DNA from 2 places in the Serpentinicella sp. ANB-PHB4 genome. Region 2 is predicted to be linked to the other one. Evidence: riboswitches for the same ligand, from Rfam matches in the RefSeq annotation. Region 2 holds a riboswitch; the other holds the start of a gene.
The links. Region 2 has a riboswitch for FMN ahead of ribD (bifunctional diaminohydroxyphosphoribosylaminopyrimidine deaminase/5-amino-6-(5-phosphoribosylamino)uracil reductase RibD). Riboswitches for the same ligand answer to the same signal wherever they lie in the genome.

Region 1: it holds a riboswitch for FMN, as region 2 does, so the genes downstream of both, RH915_RS02955 (ECF transporter S component) here and ribD (bifunctional diaminohydroxyphosphoribosylaminopyrimidine deaminase/5-amino-6-(5-phosphoribosylamino)uracil reductase RibD) in region 2, are expected to answer to the same signal.

The regions. Positions count from the first base shown of each region.
Region 1 covers NZ_JAVKGO010000002.1:71,795-86,045, reverse strand. The annotation lists gene RH915_RS02990 (MATE family efflux transporter) at 1-670, opposite strand, end outside; gene RH915_RS02985 (DUF5698 domain-containing protein) at 695-1,225, opposite strand; gene RH915_RS02980 (alpha/beta hydrolase) at 1,608-2,543, opposite strand; gene RH915_RS02975 (hypothetical protein) at 2,722-2,874, shown strand; gene RH915_RS02970 (Spx/MgsR family RNA polymerase-binding regulatory protein) at 2,926-3,282, opposite strand; gene RH915_RS02965 (sigma-54 interaction domain-containing protein) at 3,582-4,970, shown strand; gene RH915_RS02960 (hypothetical protein) at 5,308-5,490, shown strand; gene RH915_RS02955 (ECF transporter S component) at 5,570-6,187, opposite strand; FMN riboswitch at 6,307-6,429, opposite strand; gene RH915_RS02950 (VanZ family protein) at 6,535-7,092, opposite strand; gene RH915_RS02945 (DUF6449 domain-containing protein) at 7,164-9,188, opposite strand; gene RH915_RS02940 (ABC transporter ATP-binding protein) at 9,160-10,062, opposite strand; gene RH915_RS02935 (GntR family transcriptional regulator) at 10,055-10,441, opposite strand; gene RH915_RS02930 (bifunctional diguanylate cyclase/phosphodiesterase) at 10,614-12,350, opposite strand; gene RH915_RS02925 (L,D-transpeptidase family protein) at 12,671-14,047, opposite strand; gene RH915_RS02920 (VCBS repeat-containing protein) at 14,220-14,251, shown strand, end outside.
Region 2 covers NZ_JAVKGO010000009.1:875-8,286, reverse strand. The annotation lists gene ytaF (sporulation membrane protein YtaF) at 214-849, opposite strand; gene RH915_RS08170 (DMT family transporter) at 974-1,897, shown strand; FMN riboswitch at 1,958-2,082, shown strand; gene ribD (bifunctional diaminohydroxyphosphoribosylaminopyrimidine deaminase/5-amino-6-(5-phosphoribosylamino)uracil reductase RibD) at 2,220-3,341, shown strand; gene ribE (riboflavin synthase) at 3,326-3,985, shown strand; gene RH915_RS08155 (bifunctional 3,4-dihydroxy-2-butanone-4-phosphate synthase/GTP cyclohydrolase II) at 4,002-5,216, shown strand; gene ribH (6,7-dimethyl-8-ribityllumazine synthase) at 5,218-5,679, shown strand; gene RH915_RS08145 (DUF1576 domain-containing protein) at 5,973-7,412, shown strand, end outside.

The DNA of each region.
Region 1 (14,251 bases), on a different contig from region 2:
TAAGCTTAAAATTATTTTTCTTAGTAAAGATATGGGAAGATAAAATTACTAGACTAATAATAGGCGCTAGACCTGTAGCTAATGCTGCACCAAACATACCCATATTAAGGGGAAATATAAATAAGTAATCAAGAATAATATTACTTATACTTCCTGTAAGCATAGCAATCATTGCTAATTTAGGATTGCCATCATTTCTAATCATACTAATTATAATATGGTTAAATATAAAGGCAAATGAGAATAAAAAAAGGGTTTTTATATACTCATTCGCTAAAGGGATCAGGTCCCCACTTGCTCCTAAGCCCGCAATAATATTTTTTGAATAAGTAATGCCTAGTACTGTTAAAATACTCCCTAAAAATAACGCCAATATCATTACTTGAGTAAATACGCTATTTGCGTTATTGGGTTCATTTTTACCTAAATATATGGAATACATTGTTCCAACACCCATACTCAGCATTAATCCCAATGCATTAATACCACCTATAAAAGCAGGTAACGCTAAATTTAGAACAATTAGGCCTTCTTTTCCAACACCGTTAGCTATAAAGAAGGTATCTGCTAGTACATATAATGACATACCTAACATACTTATTACATTAAACGACACATATTTTAAAAAGGTTTTAAAAATATTATTATCTATTATGTCTTGTGTTTTCATAGTGCCTCCAGGTCATTTGGTATCTTAAGCTCTTGATACTGTAATTTTTCCTTCAACTTTATTAAGATTTTTAATCTTCATCGTTGGATCTGTTACACCACAATCATTCATTATTGTTTCAAGTATTTTAAATTCTTTACGTTTGATGACAACTTCTATCTTATGTCTTATGTGGCCATGGTTTCCTCGTACTAAATAGTTGTTTACTGTATAGCCCTCGTCTCTTAATTTTTCAGCTATCTCAACCATTTTATTCTTATTATTTAAAAACACATCTACTTCTAATATCCCTAAGGCTAATCTTTCTTCAATTTTTCCTCCAATAAATACGCCTAAGGTTTTGCCTAATGCATAGGCAACTCCAAACTGTACACCGTCAGAATTAGCAACTTTACTAACTACAGTAGCAAAGATAATGGCATCCATAAAAACTAAAAAATAGACTGGATTCATAATTTTTTTTGCTAATAGTATGCTTTTTAAAGTTGCAAATATATTTGTTAGGGCGGTTACTAGGAACAACCCTATTAGTGTTAACACCATTTGTTGTGTCATATTGACACCTCCTTTTACCTTCTTTTTATTTCTAGCTTCTTTTCAGATTCATTCTAATTAAAAAAGCTAACATAGTCATATGTTAGCAAATAAAAGGCTTATTAATAATCTATTATTAATCCATGTTCCGCAAAGGTATGTAACATCTTTATTTAAGAAGCTACTTCATTTTTTAGACTAATACATATTATCTTTCAATTTTTATCATTGAAAATCCAAGAATAGAAAAAACCTACTTTCAACAGTTTTTATATGTTATCTCTTTAAAAAGAATCGGCATCTAACTTGTTCCTTTTAATTTAAAAAGTAATTTGTCTATACTTAATTTGCTTTATTTACTAATAAACTAACCTTTTTATCTTAACACATATTTGTAATATATTCAACTATCTTTATTTTTACTTTTATAAATAGTTATACTTTCTATTTCTTCTATAAAATTTCTAACTAAAACTTCATACACTTTCTTATTTTTCACATAGGCTCTTGCATGCTCTACATTTTCAGGAAAGAAACTCTTTTTTATGCCTTGCTTTACATTATACATTTTAATACTCATTTCACTTGGTATATAGTCATCCTTTTCCCCATGAATAAAAAACATAGGAATATCGCTTTTCTCTACATCTTTTATAGGCAATATATCTTTAGGATTAAATCCATTCTTTAATTTTATAATTGAGTTGGCAATATTTAAAATAGGGAAGGCTGGCAGCCTGTAATCCGCTTTTAATCTAACTTTTAAGAGTTCATTTAGATTAGAAAATGGACAATCAGCAATGACAAAGCCTATCCTTGAATCAACACCTGCATTTTGGAGTGCAATTGCAGCCCCCATTGATTCACCATGTAAGCCGATCATACTATCTTCACCTATTCGATCAAAAACCCAGTCAGTAAAAATTTTAAGATCATACTTTTCAAAATATCCAAAGGTAGTATTTTTACCACCACTGTTACCATGGTTTCTATGATCAAAAATTAGCACGTTATAATCACTTTTAAAAAATATATTTATATATTTAATAGATGCAAACATTGTAACGGTTATACCATGACAAAGTATAACCGTTTTTTTTGAATTGTGATTTTTTATAAATATACCTTTTAATTGATAACCATATGGCGAGTCTACTACTACTTCTTCTTTATCTAACTCGTTAAACCATTTTTCGTCAAAATTTTCTTTTTCCAGTTCATATAAATAACTTTTTTGACGGGTTATCGTTTTCGGATAGACTACAAGGGTTGAAAAGTAATAACTCAAGCCAAGTAGCATTAAAAAAGCAATTAATATAATACTCCAAAATATTATCATGTGCTTCATACCCTTTACATTTGAATATTAATTTGATAAAAATATAGTGCTGTGCTGTACATGTTTGTTTAAGAATATGCTTCATTTATATAGAATTATATCATCATACTTTCAAAATACAATATGTTAGACAATACCTTTAATAATGTGATAAAATTTACTAAATTAAACTAAGGAGTTGAGTACTATTAGATTTAATGATTACGATAATGAAGAAGATTACTATGATCGATTAAAGTCTCTAAAAAATCAAGATAAGCATCAATTTACTAATAAATCAACCTTTGAAAAATTTGAATTTGATTATGAAGAAGACCCTTATGAACCTTAAACTTCTACAAGTACACCCTGTAGGTATTTTAAACCTTACAGGGTGTACTTGTTATTTTATATTCTTCCACTCCTCTTCTTTAAATCCTATTAGTACAGAACTGTCACCTATTAACAATGGTCGTTTTACTAGCATTCCATTAGTTGATAATAACTTTATTTGTTCGGCTTCTGTCATTTCTATTAACTTATCTTTTAACTTCATTTCTTTATACATCTTACCACTTGTATTAAAAAATCTTTTTATAGGTAATCCACTCTTATTAATCCATTGTTTAAGTTCTTCCTCTGTTGGATTGTTTTCTACTATGTGCCTTTGTTCATATGTAATTTGATTATCGTCTAACCATTTTTTCGCTTTTTTACAAGTTGTACATTTAGGATATTCTAAAAATAAATAGTTCGTCATTTACTCATCTCCTTTGTTATTTAAGAAAATTGCATAGTTATATTAGGTTAATCGTTATAACCTATAACACCCTTTGATACTGTAATTACTGTAATTGCAATTTTTTACTTCAATCTCTTTTTAAGAATTACCCAATTTGTATTAAATTAATCTAAAGTTTTTCATACTACTATTAACTATCGACTTTTTTACCTATTGGTATAAAGATAAATGAATATTTTAACTGTTTGAAATTAAGAGGAATTAGAAACTTCTATAACGAAAATAGTATAGTAAAAAGCTCTTTGAGGAGTGATCTTATGCAAACAAAATTTAAAAAGATACTTCCTAATGAATTAGATGAAATTCTTGAGTCATCATACGATGGTATATACATAACTGATGGTCAGGGCTATACCTTAAAACTAAACAAAGCCTATGAAAGGATCAGTGGCATAAAGCGAGAAGAAATATTAGGCAGAAATATGAAAGAACTGGTACAAGAAGGTTATCTTTCAGAATCGGTATCTCTATTAGTTCTAAAAAAACGAGTTAGAACCACTATAGAGCAAGAATTTTCAAATGGTACAAAAGCCTTAGTAACCGGGACGCCAATTTTCGATGAACAAGGAGATATATCACTAGTTGTTACCAATGTTCGCGACGTAACAGAACTAGTGAATTTAAAGGATGAATTAAAAAAAAATCGTGAACTTACAGAAAAGTATTTCTCAACTATTGAAGAGTTGAAAAAACAAATTATAAAAACTGATCATATGGTTGTTGAGGATGAAAAGATACTAGAGTTACTCAAAGTAGCACAACGGGTATCGCAATTAGATGTTACTATACTACTATTAGGAGAAACCGGTGTCGGAAAAGAAGAAGTTGCTAGATTTATTCATCAGAATAGCAGCAGAAAGGATAAACCTATTGTAAAAATAAACTGTGGAGCCATTCCTGAAAATTTAATAGAATCAGAGTTATTCGGATATGAAAAAGGTGCTTTTACAGGAGCAAAAAAAGAGGGAAAACCCGGCCTTTTTGAAATAGCTGAAGGTGGTACTATATTCTTAGATGAAATTGGTGAATTGCCCTTAGAGCTACAAGTAAAACTACTGAGAGCATTACAGGAAAATGAAATTGTGAGAGTTGGTAGTGTAAAACCTATCAAAATTGACGTTAGAATACTTGCAGCAACAAATAGAGACCTTGAATACATGGTAAAAAACAAACTGTTTAGGGAAGATCTATACTATCGATTAAATGTTGTACCATTTTCAATTCCACCCTTAAGAGAACGAAAAAAGGATATTGTTCCTTTAATCTACTTTTTTACAAATAAAATAAATAATAAATATAATCTTAATAAAAAGTTTTCAGCAGAAGCATATCATTGTTTTATAAAATATGATTGGCCTGGCAACGTACGTGAGTTGAAAAATATCGTTGAGAGAACAATAGTTGTTAGTCCTAATTCAGAAATTGGATTAGAAGATCTTCCTAAACAGCTATACCAAAAACACAACTCTATTAGTATTAATATAGATGAGGATTTACAACCATTAAAAACCGTTGTTGAGAATATCGAAAAGAAATTAGTTGATAAAGCCTATGAAAAGTTTGGAAATGTTCGTGCAGCGGCTAAAGCGTTAGAAATTGATCCCTCTACCTTTGTTAGAAAAAGAAGAAAATACCAAAAACAGTAGCGTTTGTTGTGTAATTGCAACAGTTGCATTTACACAACATTTACATGTAACCTATACAATTCTCTATATTACCTGATTTGAAATTTAAATAAAAAAGGTTTGATGCAAATTTGCATCAAACCTTTTTTTATTTAAGATATTTTTTCCTTTTAAAATCCTAAATATCATTTTAATTATTAATATTTAACATAATTTTTTAAAAGATAAACCTCTAAATTTCAACTACTCCATGCACTCACTTTCTTTTTTCTACTTTCTAAAAAAAGTCTGGCATAATCTTTGCTCTATTAGTAGGTACGAACTAACCAAATAACTTTAATGAAGGGTGGATTATATTATGATAAAAACTAAAGTGGATACAAAAAAAAGTAGTATATTTGCTAAATTACTTGCACTACCAGAAGGGCCTAACCACGATACGTGTTTAGAATTTAAATACTATCTCCCGTTAGATGAGTCTAGACGTAAAGCATTACTAGCATCTTTTTCACAAGGTTTTAGTCAGAGGTTGCAGAAATAAGTTTAATAATGCCACCTTATCTCCTCCAAAGTTTCTTAGTTTAAAGACCCAAATCATTGGTTGATTAGGGTCTTTTACTTTATCTCTTTAAAATCGGAGAAATCTTTTTATAGATAAGTAATGTTATTAGTGCAATAAGTAATCCTTTGAAAATATTAAAAGGTGTTACTCCGTAGATAACTAGTGTTCTTATATCCACAATTCTGCTGTTCACAACAGTTCCCATCTCAATAATATTTTCGATAGGCATGATTTTCGAATAAAAAGGAATAATCAAATAGATATTTGATAATGCGCCTACAAAAGACATTATAACTGTCCCAACTAATGTTCCGATTATTGCGTGGGTTTTGTCTTTTTTATAACGATAAATTAAAGCCGCTGGTACAACATAGGCTGTCCCAACAATAAAATTTGAAAGCTCACCTACTCCTCCTGTTGAGGTTTTGGTTATCAAATGTAAAATATTTTTAAGTAATTGAATAAGCATTCCCGCAACTGGTCCTAGGGTAAATCCACCGATTAGTGCTGGTACATCTGCTAAATCAATTTTTAGAAATCCCGGAAATATTGGTAACGGGAAATGTATCAACATTAATACATAAGCAATTACTGCTAGCATTGAAATTTTAACTAGATTACTCGTAGTTAGTAGTGTTTTTTTGTTCACACCTATAGATCCATTTACATTTTGCATAAGTATTCCTCCTAATAATATCATTAAAGTTGAGGAGAACAGTGTGTTTTAAGTTTGTGAAATAAATCACAAAATGCCCAAAAGAAAAATCCCTTGGGCATGTAGAATCACAGTTTTATTTCGCTCTTCTCCCATCCAGACTTTACTGTCGGTACTGGAATTTCACCAGTTCAATCAATAAAATATTGATTCGCGGACTTTTAACCGCCGGTCGGGAATTTCACCCTGCCCTGAAGAATTAAATGTTATTTAATTTTCTTGTTTTCATTATAACCTTTTACTTTTAATTTGACAAGTATTTAACAGCAAAATTCGACAATAATCATCATTCCTTAATTTGGATTATACTATGCAATAAACCGATGAATCCACTTACTTAAAACTATTCTATATATAAAATATCCAATGATGCCTCCTACTGTATTTAAAATTATGTCATCTATATTCGCTGTGCGTAAAAGAACGAGTCCATAATAAGAAAAAATAAGTTGGTAAATTTCTATGGTTAAAGAAGTAAGCATTGTGTATAGGACCACTTTTTTAAAGCTTTTTATGTGAAATAAAACCGGAAAATAAATCCCTAATGGCAATAACATTACTAAATTATATAAAGATAGTTTAACAGAATTCAAAAAAAACCAGTCAGTTCCGCCTCTATTATACATTTCTACCCAATCTTGTAAAAACTTAAATGGGACTAATTGATAAGATATCCCTCGATATTCTCTTAATGGCGGTATATTAATGCCCCCAGTGGTCACCTGTACCACATATAATAAATAGAAAATAAAGCTATATCTAACTATTCGTTTTAGTAGCTTACTTTTCTTGTGTTTGAAAAAGTCGGATATTATATAAAGGACTAATAATAGACTACCTATTGGTACGATGTCAATACGATACATTGTTCAACCTGCTCTCTATTAATTTAATATAGAGGGGAGAATTTCCCCTCTATATTTTCTTTGTTAAATTGTTAGTTAAAGAAGTCCTCTACATACTGAGGAACACTTCCTTCAAAAAAGTTTTCAAGGGTAATCATGTTATTTTTTTCATCATAAAATCCTACTTGGTATCGTAGTTCTCCTCTGTGATAATTTCCTGATTTTTTAAGGGCCTCATTGATTTTGATTTTATCACTGGTCTCATAGCGCTTTATTGTGTTTGAGTCATCTCTATCTTCAAAACCTACTCTTGATCCACCCTGAAATTCCTCAACGACAATATAAGCTACTTGATCTTCTGTAAGCCTAACTTCATTTAGGTAGCCTTTCTCTTCAAGCCATTGGTCTACATGTTTAAAGTTTTTACTCCAATTTGTATGGATTTCTTGGATCACTTCACCATATAGACTTTCCATTTCTTCTCCTTGGGCAAGTAGAATACTGATGTCTCCCCATCTTCCTGATTTTTCAATGGTTTCATAGTCTGCTTCTAAAATATCTCTTCTTAGTGCTTCTACTAGCTCTTTTATTTCATCTGGGTCCGTTATTGCTACATGTCCCCCATTAGTATAACTATTGATTTGAATTCTTTGCATGGATTTAACTGCAGTATTAAGTACCGGATAATTATTTATTTTATGCTCTTTTGATTCAACCAATGGCTCGTAGTAATCTTCGTAAAACTCGCTACCCACTGGACTATAAGTCCTTACAAAGTTTTCTCCATTATTTAGTTCATATACAATATGGAACTGTCTAGTATCTCTTCGGTGGGATGCTCCTTTGATATTCCATTTGTTATCAATAATGGTTTGGTGCATATTTAATATTCTTTCTATATTTTCTTCTTCTCTGTAAATAAAGTTGAATGATTCACTTTCTTTCATTCTTTCATAACTGTAATGGGTTGGCCCTAAGTAAACACCCTGTATTTCTTCTTTAGTTGGTATTCTTCCCTCAAACCCGACCACATCAAAGGCTAGTGTACTTACTAATATTGTAATTATTAGACCGTAAATCGCATAATTTACAAAAAGCTTTTTTGTAAAAATTCGTACAGATTTTTGTAAAATGCCTTCTGCGATTAAATACCCAAGTAGAGAAAATGTAATATACCCTATATATACCCAAGTTAAGTTTCCGTCTGTTGCATAATAGAAATATAATCCCGCTACAAGCATGACACAAAACGTTACGCCGTATTTAAATATAATCTTTAATGGGTTAAAAACAATGACTTGTAGATTGTTCTCAAGCTTCCTCTCTTTATAAATATATAAACCTATCCCTAGCACAGCTAAAATGAATACTGAATATGCAATAGCTTCCTTTGCTGTGAACATATTATTAAATAGTCCGCCTAAGCGAATAATGGGCGATAATCTTTCCATTCCTGTGTAACCTAATCTTTCATAACTTTCCCAATTAAATCCAAAAAGGTACATTGTCATGTTGTTTAAAACTAGTGTGTATAACCCAACAGGAAGTAATAATACAATGTAAGTTAATATTCCTTGAGCCACTGTTATCCCCGTCACTGTTCCAACAAAAACGGTGCTGGCAAACATAATTAGATTTGCTAAAATCATTGTACCAATCCATACGAAAACTTCTTTAACAGTAAACAATATTGCTAGATCAAAAATAGCTCGTATGATTAGGATAATGATCCCGGTAAGCAGTATCGGTACAACAATAAATCCAATTCCAGCTAATACATAACTGATAAAAAGTCCTTCTCTTTTTATTGGTAAACTATGAATCATGTCTGAACTATCTTTATTTTGTAGGTATCTAAAAAGCAATAACCCTACAACCACCGGAATAGTGAAAATAGAAACCATTATGATACCACTATTAAAGTATAATATATTTTGGTGTATTCTAATACTATTTAAATTTTCTTCTAGATTCGGTAAATATCTTTGAACTTCCATAATAATTTGAAGGGGTACAGTTAAAAACAATGCGATAAAGTACAAAATCGGTACCCAGTATAGTCTTTTAATTTCATTCCTAATAATGCCTTTACTGAAATATGATGTGATCGATTTCATAACCCGTATCCCCCATTTCGTATATAAATACTTCTTCTAAACTTAAAGGTAATACATCTAACACCGCAGGGTTTAGTTTACTAAAGTGATGCATAATCCCTTCTCTTTCCCCCCGCACAATATAGACTTGTATGCTCCCCTTGGTTTCTTTGTGTAAAACTTCTAGTTCTTCTAATGCTTGTGGTTTTACTTCTTCTTTAAAGGCCACTTGTACTTTGTGCACATCCTTTTTTAAATCGTCCATATCTTTTTCTACAATCATTTTTCCTTGATGTAAAATACCTACATGGTCACATAGATCTTCTAATTCCCTTAAATTATGGGATGAAATAATAATTGTTAAGGAGCGCTCGGCTACATCTTGAAATAAAAGGTTTTTTACCTTTTGTCGCATGACAGAGTCTAATCCGTCTAAGGGCTCATCTAAAATCAGTACTTCTGGCATAGCAGATAGGGCTAACCATATAGCTACCTGTCTCATCATCCCCTTAGAAAGTCGATTAATTTTTCTATTAAAGTCTATTTTAAATACTTGCTTTAGATTACGGTACCTCTGCTCATTCCACTTAGGATAAATGCTTTTATAAAATTTTGCCATATCTTCTATGGTATAGGACGAAAAGAAATATAAACGATCTGAAATAAATATAACCCGTTCTTTTAATGCTATATTTTCAAATACCGGTTGTTCATCAATTAAAACTTCACCAGTATTTGGTTTGTACAGTCCAACTAGTGTTTTTAATAAGGTTGTTTTTCCTGCACCATTTGAACCTAAAAGGCCATAAATGGACCCTTTCTTCACAGATAAGTCTACTGAATCAATAGCTTCAAATCCCTCGTATTTTTTTGTCAGATTTCTAACACTAATCATTTTGATCCCTCCCAACATTATTTTCTACTTCTTCAATTACCTTTAAAATTTCATCTTTACCCATGCCTAAGTATATTGCTTCCGATAATATTTTTTTTAATTCCGTTTTAAGTAACATAAGCTTTTCCCTTTGGTCTCCTTTCTCTATCTTCTGAACGAAATTTCCTTTTCCTTTCACTGTGTAAATGTACCCTTCTCGCTCAAGGGCTTTATAGGCTTTTTGTATTGTATTTGGGTTAATGGTCAGCTCCTGGGCTAATGTCCTCACTGAAGGTAACTGTTCATCTGCTTTTAAAACATCTTCCATAATTAGTGTTTTAATCTTTTCAACTAATTGCTCATAAATTGGTAGTCTGCTTCTCAAGTCTAACTCTAGCATCGTCTTCCTCCTTTCTAAAAAATTAAATTAACCTAATTTCACTTTATGTATTATCTGTTATATGTGTGTTAGTTGTATTAGTACAGTTATAGTATAAAATAAAGCTCTACTTTTGTAAAGCCTTATTTTATTATATTAACTTTTTTAGTATTTAAACTATTGATCTTTAATTTTATTTTATCCACGACCCAAGCTCGGCAACAGGTTTGGGCTTGCAATAAAAATAGCCTTGCATTAAATCACAATTTAATTTTAATAATATATCCCTTTGTTCTTCACATTCTACACCTTCTGCTACAACTTTTAAGTTCATGCGATGACATAATTCTATAATAGACTCTGTTATATATTGATCCTTCTCACTAACTAATAAAGAATCTATGAAGGATTTATCTAATTTTAGCTTAGATATTGGTAATTCTTTTAAATAGTTCAACGACGAGTACCCTGTTCCGAAATCATCTAAAGCAATAATGAAACCTTTTTGTTTCAATAAGTCGAAAACTGCTAAAGTCTCTTCTATTCCTTCTAATAAAGTTGTTTCTGTAATTTCCAAAATTATATCCGATGGCTCTACATAATACTTTTTTACTAATGCTTCTAAAAAACTTACTAAGCCTTTATTAATTAAACCCTTTGGAGAGAGATTAATTGAAACAAAAAAGCGCTTATTAGTTTGTTTTTTCCAGTGCTCAACTTGCTTAAATACAGCCTCAAAAATTTGTTTTTCTAATTGTAGAATTTGTCCCGTTTTTTCTGCTATAGGGATAAACTCACAGGGTGAAATGAACCCTCTTTGGGCATCATTCCAGCGTATTAGTGCCTCAAACCCAACTAATTCTTCCTTCACTGTTTCTAAAATTGGTTGGTAGTACATACAAAATGCTTCTGTTTGTAATGCTTCATTAATATCATGCATATAACTGGTTTCTTTATAGGCAAATTCTCGCATGCTCTCTTGATAAATTCGGAACTGATTTTTTCCTTTAATTTTTGCATAATATAGCGCAGTATCTGCATACTCTAGTAGGCCATTGAAGGTGGGGGCATGCTCAGGACACAAGGCAATACCAATGCTTGCAGTTATACAAATTTGATGTCCTGTCAAAAACTGATTATATCTAAAAATTTTAAGCACTTCATTAGCCTCTTTATATAAATCACGTTCGTGATCGTAGAATAATAAAAGTATAAACTCTTCTTCACTATCTCTACCCAAAACAAACTTTTTATTTAATTTTTCTTTTAATTTTTTTGAAATATTTTTAATTACTTCATTACCCAACTCATAGCCTACTAAATTGTTAATGTATCTAAAATTATCTAAATCAATGTAAAAAATAGCAACTTTCTGATCGCTTTTATTTAAATCATACATTGCTTCAAATTCTACATTGAGTTTTGCTTTATTCGGCAGATCAGTTAGCGGATCATAGTAAGCCAACTGATATAATTGTTGATTCATTTTATTTTTTGATTCCATCTCCTCTGTAATGTCAATATGTAATCCTGCAATTCTCAAAGGTTTCCCACTTTGATCCATTTGTATTCTTCCACGACTTAAAACCCAACGATATTCTTTATCTGATTTTTTAATACGATATATATTCTGGTATATTCCAACCTTTTTAACTAGATAGTCTTCTAAAATATTGACTGCTTTTACTTTATCTTCAGGATGAAGAAGATTTTTCCATCCCTCTAATGAATCAATTTTTCTAGACGGTTGACTAACTGTCTCTTCTTTTGAAGAAAAGAAGTATTCGCCATTTTGCAAATTCCAATCCCAAATACCATCATTTGTTCCTTCTAATATAAATTGATTTCGCTCAATAATGTTTGATATACTTGTGTCTTTTTCCTGTGGGGAAGCTTTTTTATTTATTTTGGTTTTACGATTGTTTATCACTTCATTTCCCCCTCTTTAAAATATCAATTATTGCCTCTATTATGTATTAATTATAATATAAAATACCCCGTAAGAATGTACTCAATCAGAATGCTTTTATAAAATTTTTAGTAATCACTATGCACAAAATATCTGCAATTATATAGAAATTGTAACATTTTTCCGTTGTATTATCTTGTTTTTTGTCTAAAATAGTAAAAAATACCTATGTAAAATAATACATTTATTAAAAAAATCTAACTTTCTTAGATATAGAAAGTTAGATTTTTTAAATGTTTAATTTGATTCAGTGCAATGAATGCTGCTTATTATTTATTTTACTATTCAATAACAATAACCGCCCCATCTTCGATGTTCATCCAGTTATATAAAAATTCTGCATGACTTGTAAAGTTACGTACACACATATTTGAGCGTGGAAAAGTTCCAATTGTATGGAGGTACTCTATTAATCCAGGATCAATCTTTTCTCCATTTTCTTCTTCATAAGCTACTGGAACACCATGGATGTAAGCACCTCCTGTAAAACGAATAGCAAAAGGCGCATACCCTGCAATATCCTGTGTGCCACTTTGTAGATACTGAAAACGATCTCTTTTTTGTATTGCCTTATAGCTTCCTAATGTGGTTTCAAAGGAAAAATCACCTGGAATACCTGTAGTTGACAAGGTATAAGAAATAAGATTTAGCCCGTTTTCTGTCACTTCAAAGGCGGCTTGGTTTTGCTGATTCCTATCGATAACAACTACATGATTTAACTGGCTCAGTGTATTATCTAAATCTATATATTGCCGTGGTACATAAAATTCTCCGCCAAAAGTTGGTGAGAAGACCCGATAAAATTCATATACCTCTTCTAGTACACGTACTAGCATACCATCGGGTATATACCTATAATCACTTTCTAAATCAGCTTCCGCATATGCAGGTGCACTATGATAAAAACGATATCCGTGCTCATCTAGTGCTTCATCTCCATTTTGTGGTGGTACCCCATTTTCAAATTTATAATTTGATATAAAATGAAGCTCTCCTTGTTCTAATTCGTTTAACAACTCGCCTACTGCCTGTTGCTTACTATCGAAACGAAATATCCTAGGTGTCCCAGTATTTGAATGAACATATCCTTCTTTTAGTTCTCCTTCACTCTCAAAAGCAACCCTATACCATATATTTGAATCTTCTATTGCATCTCCTTCTACTCTCTGCAATAGAGCGACTTTATGTAGACTTTCTATTTCCTCTACAACCTCTCCATCAGGTACAGGATTTTCTCTAACTATAACGCCTTCTTCAGCTGTTATAAGAAAGTAATCGAAAGTTAAATTATATTTTAAATATTCAATAGCATCATTAACCCCTTCAGGCAATATACTTTCATATTGTTCTAATACCGTATTCATTTCTTTTGACCCAATGTTTTCTAGTAGCGCTTCTTTCTGCTGTTGGCTTATATTTGTTATTCTACTGGCCTCTTCTTCCGTAATTTCTACATCATCTTCTATATCGAAGCCATTAATGTTCTCTTCTACAGCTTCTTCATCAGTTTTTGCGAGTTTATCTTCCTTTGATCTATCTGTAACCTCCTGATTAGGGCCTGGATCTGTTTGTTCTTCTTCTGTAGGTCTTTCCAACGCAGCACACCCAGTCATAACAACCATTACTATAGCAAATATTATCATCTTTCTTCTACGCATAAACTCAACCCCATTCATTTTTTACTTATACACAATATTAGCTTTTACAATGGAATTCGGTATTATGTACTTGTATAGTAATAAATTATGAAGCAGAATGCTAGTTTCTCAGCACAATCTTTCTGCTTTTTCATATACTGAGATAAAGCTTATATCTTAAGGAGGAAAAAGTATGAACTATAGTACCCCTTATAATCCAATCTA
Region 2 (7,412 bases):
ATCATACAAGGATTATTGCTCATTGTCAAGCATATATACGACATTTTTCGAATATTTCGACAAGCAAATTAAAAATGCAATGATCAGCTGCTTTAAGTCTATAACTAACCGTTAGTCATCTCTAATTTCCCATTGTGTTGCAAATATGTTTTAAACAAAAACATAGAAACGGCACTAGTTAGAACTAGGCCGTTAAAAATAAAAAAATTTATTTTACATAAGTCGAATAATTGCCAATAAAATTAATATACACCCAGGAATAAATGCGGTCTTTTCTTTAAACTTATCAGCAATAAATTTTTTACCAAGATGAATTCCTGAAAGTAAAAATATGATATTAATAATACCCACTAGTGTGAGGGTAAATATAATTATTGGTAAAGAAGTGAGCGCTACAGCCACACCTACAGCTAAAGAGTCTATTGCAAGAGCAATACCTAGAAAGACTGCTTCCTTTGTATCGATAATTCCTGATATATCAAGATCAGCCCGAGAAGGGTCCCTTAATACATTTATACCAATACCTAATGAATCAATGCTAATCATTGCTATTGGGGTGGATTGGGAAACTTTATGTGGAGGATATTTATAATTTAACCAGCCTTGAATTAGTAGATAAGATCCCATGGTAAATAGAATACAAGCGCCGATAATCTGAGTCCATATTTCCGGGACAAATTTAAGCAGCATATTTCCAGCAAAAAAGCCTAAGGCTAGAAAACTGACTGAAAGGAAATCAAGGATAATTAACGAGAGGATGGGAACCTTAATTTTTTTCACACCATAAGCCACACCAACACTCAAACTATCTATACTGATTGCGATTGCAATTAAAATACCTTCTATCATAAAATCCCCTCCTAAGGATACTGTTCAATTCCATATTATGTAGGAATGATAAAGGCGTGCTATTTACAAAAATATTTTTAGAAAATATAATGGAATGAATATGTGTAAGAAAGAAGGAATCTAAATGAATATTAATAAGAAAGAAAAAGTATTGTCGACACTAGCAATTTTACTAACTGTTTTTTTCTGGGGGATATCTACATCAAGTAGTAAGATAGCCATTGCCGAAGTGCCTCCATCAACGTTAGCTTTATTAAGGTTTACCATTGCATCAATTATTTTATTTACTATAAAAAAAGCTAAATATAAAAAAGAAAAGTTGAAAAGAGGAGATATACTCCCCGCAATGCTATGTGGATTGGTAGGCGTAACAATTTATTTCAATTTTGAGAATTATGGGGTTAGTTTGATAAGTGCTGCAAACGCAACGATTTTATTAGCTGCTGTTCCTTTATTCACCATTATCTTAGAAAGAATTGTTTTCAAAACGCCTATTGGCCTACAAAAAGGATTAGGAATATGTCTTTCTATACTAGGGGTGTCTTTTGTAATTAGGAACTCTTTATCAATAAATACAAATATGCAAGAGATAATAGGCTCACTTTTATTAATTGGAGCAGCTTTAAGTTGGGCTAGTTATTCAATTTTAAGTAAAAAATTAGATGGTAAATATCCAACAGTATTCTTGACTTTTTATCAAAATTTATTTGGCGCCATATTTTTGATCCCATTTTCCTTGGTGGAACATAGTAGGTGGCAGCCAATTTCACCGTCAACATGGATACATATCTTGTATTTAGGTGCTATTTGCTCGGCATTATGTTATTTTCTCTATCTATTTGCATTAAAAAATTTAGGGGCATCCTCAACCAATGTATACATAAATCTAATGCCTTTTGTTGGGGTGTTTGCTGCTAATATTATGTTAGGAGAACAATTATATCCGTTACAGCTATTAGGAGGAATAACAATAGTAATCGGTGTGTATATCGTAAATGCAGAAAAATCAATTTTAGTGAATAAGGTTGCAAAGCCGAGGGAAAGTTAAAATAAAAAAGCTTGTAATTGAATTTATGGTGTGCTAATATACGATTAACAAATAAATAACAATGTCCTTCAGGGCGGGGTGAGATTCCCCACCGGCGGTAACGTATAGCGAAGCCCGCGAGCCATTATGGTTGATCTGGTGTGATTCCAGAGCCGACAGTATAGTCTGGATGAAAGAAGGTAGCAGGAATTTACAATAGGTATATTGTAGGTAAAATTTCCGCAAATGTGTTATGTAATTTTACAAAACATGCCCTGAATTTATTAAATTCAGGGCATTTATTTTTTTAGAAAAATTAAAGTCCGTTTACAGGAGGTGTAAAATGGATAAAAAGTATATGGAGAGAGCATTACAACTAGCTGAAAAAGGTTGGGGTAAAACAAGGCCAAACCCATTAGTAGGTGCGGTGGTTGTAAGAGACGATAAAATTCTAGCTGAAGGATATCATCGCTACTATGGTGGCAATCATGCCGAAGTAGATGCTTTGGAACAAATAAATTATGATGCAAAAGGAGCAACAATATATGTCACCCTTGAACCCTGCTCTCATTATGGCAAGACACCACCGTGTGTGGAAGCGATTATTAAAAGTAAGATAGAAAAAGTAGTTGTTGCCTTAGAAGACCCAAATCCTTTGGTGGCAGGGCGTGGAATCAGCATTCTAAGAGAACATGGCATACAGGTTGTAACCGGTGTTATGGAAAAAGAAGCAAAGTTATTAAATGAAATTTTTATAAAATACATAACAACAAATCGACCTTTTTGTATTTTGAAAACCGCAATGACCTTAGATGGTAAAATTGCAACAAAGCAAAAAAACTCGAAGTGGATTACTGGAGAAGCATCTAGAGCATACGTTCATCACATTAGGAATAGAGTGTCTGGAATTATGGTAGGAGTAACTACAGTCAATGAAGATAATCCAAAACTGAATACACGGATTCCGGGAGTTGAAGTAAATCATCCAACGAGAATAATTGTTGATGATAAAGCATTAAGGATTTCACTGGATTCCTATGTTGTTCAAACTGCTAAAGAACAAAAAACAATTGTTGTAACAACAGAGCAAGCTTCTAAAACAAAGGTAGATGCATTGATTAACTACGGCGTTGATGTGGTATTAACAAAAGAGAAATATGGACTAGTTGACTTAAATGATTTGATGACTATACTGGGTGAAAAAAAGATTGATAGTATTCTTCTAGAAGGTGGAGGCACATTAAACTACTCTGCTCTGGAGTCTAATGTTGTAGATAAGGTCATATCCTTTATTGCCCCTAAAATTGTAGGGGGGAGAGAGGCTATTACTCCTGTAGAAGGGGATGGACTCTCAAAAGTAGACGAGGCCTTTTTAATTGAGGACGTATCCTTACAAACAATAGAGAAGGATATTCTTATAGAAGGTTATGTAAGAAAGGAAGATAACAAATGTTTACAGGAATAGTTGAAGAGATTGGGCGAGTTAAACAGATTCATCGGAGTGGGGATGGATCAAGTATGATAATTGAAGCAACAGAAGTTTTAAAAGATGTAAAACTAGGGGATAGTATTGCTACAAATGGTGTATGTTTAACCGTTAATAGATTTGAAACAAATTCATTTCAAGTCGATGTTATGGCTGAAACTATTAGGAATAGTAATTTAAAAGATTTGAAGCAAGGCAGTTTGGTTAACTTAGAAAGGGCTGTGGCTGTAGGTGATCGATTAGGAGGCCATATTGTAAGTGGTCATATAGATGGGGTAGGAATGATTAGTCAATTTGAAAAAGAAGACAATGCCACATGGATAACAATTAGTGCGGCACCAGAGTTATTAAAGTACATTGTTTTAAGAGGATCAATCGCTGTGGACGGGGTCAGTTTAACTGTGGCGTATGTCGATCATGAGTGTTTTAAAATATCAATGATACCTCATACAAAAGATGAAACAATATTAATTAACAAAAAAATCGGGGACCTTGTTAATTTAGAGTGCGATATGATAGCCAAATATATTGAAAAAATGGTCAACATAACGAAGATGGAATCAAAACCTGAGAAAAAAGATATTAGTATGGATTTCCTAAAACAAAGTGGATTTTTATCCTAATTTAAGGAGGGCGAATATGGGTTTTAAATTTAATACAATTGAAGAAGCAATTGAAGATATTAGACAAGGTAAGATTATTGTTGTTGTTGACGATGAAGATAGAGAAAACGAAGGAGATCTTGTTGCAGCAGCAGAGCTAATCACACCAGAAATGGTCAACTTTATGGCGAAGTATGGTAGAGGGCTTATCTGTTTACCTATGGTTGAAGAACAAGTTAAACAAATAGACTTACCCCAAATGGTAACCAATAATACGGATAACTACACCACTGCTTTTACAGTATCCATAGATGCAGTAGAAACAACCACCGGAATATCAGCCCATGAAAGGGCTCTAACAATTAAAAAAGCCGTTTCAAAAGAAGCTAAACCTGAAGATTTTAAAAAGCCAGGACACATATTCCCATTGTTAGCTAAAGAGGGAGGCGTTTTGGTCCGGGCTGGGCACACTGAAGCTTCAGTGGATTTATCAAAAATGGCTGGATTACACCCTTCAGGTGTTATATGTGAAATAATGAATGAGGACGGTACCATGGCTAGAGTGCCACAACTGATGGAATTTGTTAAAGAGCATGATCTTAAAATAATTACAATAGCAGATATGATTGCTTATAGAAGAAAGCATGAACAGGTAGTTGAAAGGGTAACGGAAACAGCTATGCCAACAAAGCATGGTGACTTTAAAATAGTAGGATATGAAAATACAACCAACGGAGAACATCATGTAGCCTTAGTAAAAGGTGAAATTAATAAAGAGGAACCGGTTTTAGTAAGGGTGCATTCAGAATGTTTAACTGGAGACGCATTTGGTTCTTTGCGTTGTGACTGTGGCGACCAATTTGCTGCAGCAATGAAAAAAATAGAAGCGGAAGGTACGGGTATACTACTTTATATGAGACAGGAAGGAAGAGGTATTGGTCTGATCAACAAACTTAAAGCCTATGCCCTCCAAGATAAAGGGTATGACACAGTTGAAGCAAATCTAGAACTAGGATTTCCTGATGATATGAGAGACTACGGTGTTGGTGCACAAATTTTAAAAGATTTAGGTGTTAGGAAAATCAGATTAATGACAAATAACCCTAAAAAAATTGTTGGACTAGGTGGATATGACCTTGAGGTTGTAAATAGAGAGAAAATACAAATGAATCATAATGAAAGAAATCAATACTATTTAAAAACAAAAAAACAAAAACTAGGACATTTACTAGAATTCAAGGAGGAACAATAATATGAACGTATTTGAAGGGAAATTAGTCAGTGAAGGTATGAAATTCGGCATTGTAATTGGTAGATTTAATGAGTTTATAGGCTCAAAATTGTTAGATGGGGCAGTGGATGCCATCAAAAGACATGGGGGCTCTACAGACAACATAGATTTAGCATGGGTACCTGGGGCTTTTGAAATACCATTGACAGCTAAGAAAATGGTTAAATCAAATAAATACGATGCAGTTATTTGTTTAGGAGCCGTGATTAGAGGAGCCACACCACATTTTGAGTATGTGTCTAGCGAAGTAACAAAAGGGGTGGCATTGGTTGGCCTAGAGTCAGAAATACCTACTATTTTTGGAGTGCTAACAGTAGATACAATAGAGCAAGCCATAGAAAGAGCTGGAACAAAAGCAGGAAACAAAGGGTTTGAAGCAGCTGTAACTGCTATAGAAATGGCAAACCTATATAAAGAAATGTAAAAAATAAGTTATAAGGGAATGCGTATATATGCATTCCCTTATTTTATTATTGCAGAAGCATACTAACAAAAAAGTTATAAATAGGTAATACTATTTTAATATTTGACTTGTGATAAATATCACAAAGCTTTATAATAGTTTGGTAAAACGTTTTAATTATTATATTTTGCATTTGAATTGTACATTATAATCATTGGGTTACACCTTGCGATTTGTAATGTGTATAAAATGCTACACTACATATTGTGTAGACACTAGATAATGGGTATTGAATAAACAAGGAGGACAGTTGTATGAAGGATGAGAAAGATGTGGAAGTAGATTCACTAAGTGAAAATCATGAAAATGATTTGGTGCTAGAATCAAATGAGCAACAAGAAGTGAATGAAGTGGAGTCCGACAACGAAGAAAAGGAAGAATTAGATAATCAACCGGATGACCAACTGAATGAACAAAGTAATAAAGAAGATACGAAAGAAAGTGATGAAAATGAAGTGAAAGAAAAACTTTCACCGGTAAAAGATAGTACTAAATTTAATATAATGCTAGCATATTCTATTTTCTTTATGCTAACAGCATTTATTTTTAATAGTCCATCAGAGATCATAGAAGGTTTAAAAAATCTGACCATAGCCCAAAGTATTCTTGTAAGTGACTATATGGCTATTGGTAACGTAGGAGCCGCGCTATTTAACTGTGGACTTTTAATGTTGATCGCTACGCTAATTGTAAAAATAAATAAAGTAGAGTACAATGGTCCGATTATTGCCGCTATCTTTACAATTGGAGGATTCGCCCTATTTGGAAAAAATATTTATAATATTTGGGCAGTATTATTAGGGGTGTTAATTTATTCTAAACTTAAAAAAGAGACCTTTAGTAAATTTATTGTAGTAGCTCTATTTGGTACAGCCTTAGGCCCATTGATCAGTCAGATTACTTTCGGGTATGATATACCAATGGTGCCAGCAATTTTAGTAGCCAATGGTGCAGGGGTATTGGTAGGATTTGCTTTGCCTGCGTTAGGTGCTCACTTTGTAAAGTTTCACCAAGGTTTTAACTTATACAATATTGGTTTTACAGCTGGGATGGTTGGAACATTATCAATGGCAATATTACGAGCTTTCGGATTTAATCATGATACATTAGGGATTGCAGCAGAAGGGTATAACACAGTGTTAACGATATATCTTTCAATTATATTTGTTTCTATGCTTATTATCGGTCTTATATTTAACAACAAATCCTTTAAAGGTTATAAAGCGTTACTAGGGAGATCTGGTAGAGCAGTAACTGATTTTGTTATTCTAGATGGGTTTGGTTTAAGCTTTATTAATATGGGTATATTAGGTTTTATAACGATGATTTATATACTCCTTGTTGGTGGAGAACTAAATGGGCCGATAATTGGTGGTATCTTCACTATTATTGGATTTGGTGCCTTTGGAAAACACACAAAAAACATTCTACCTGTATTAATCGGTGTGTTTTTAGCAAGCAAGCTCTTTGTTTGGGATACCAATGCAATGGGGCCATTGCTAGCTGCACTATTTGGTACAACCTTAGCCCCTATAGCCGGGGAATTTGGATGGAAATTTGGTATGCTAGCAGGATTTATGCATATGGCTATGGTAATGAACGTAGGTTATCTACATGGAGGTATGAATCTTTACAACAACGGATTTTCAGGAGGTATGGTCGCTGCATTATTAATACCTGTAGTAGAAGCCTTT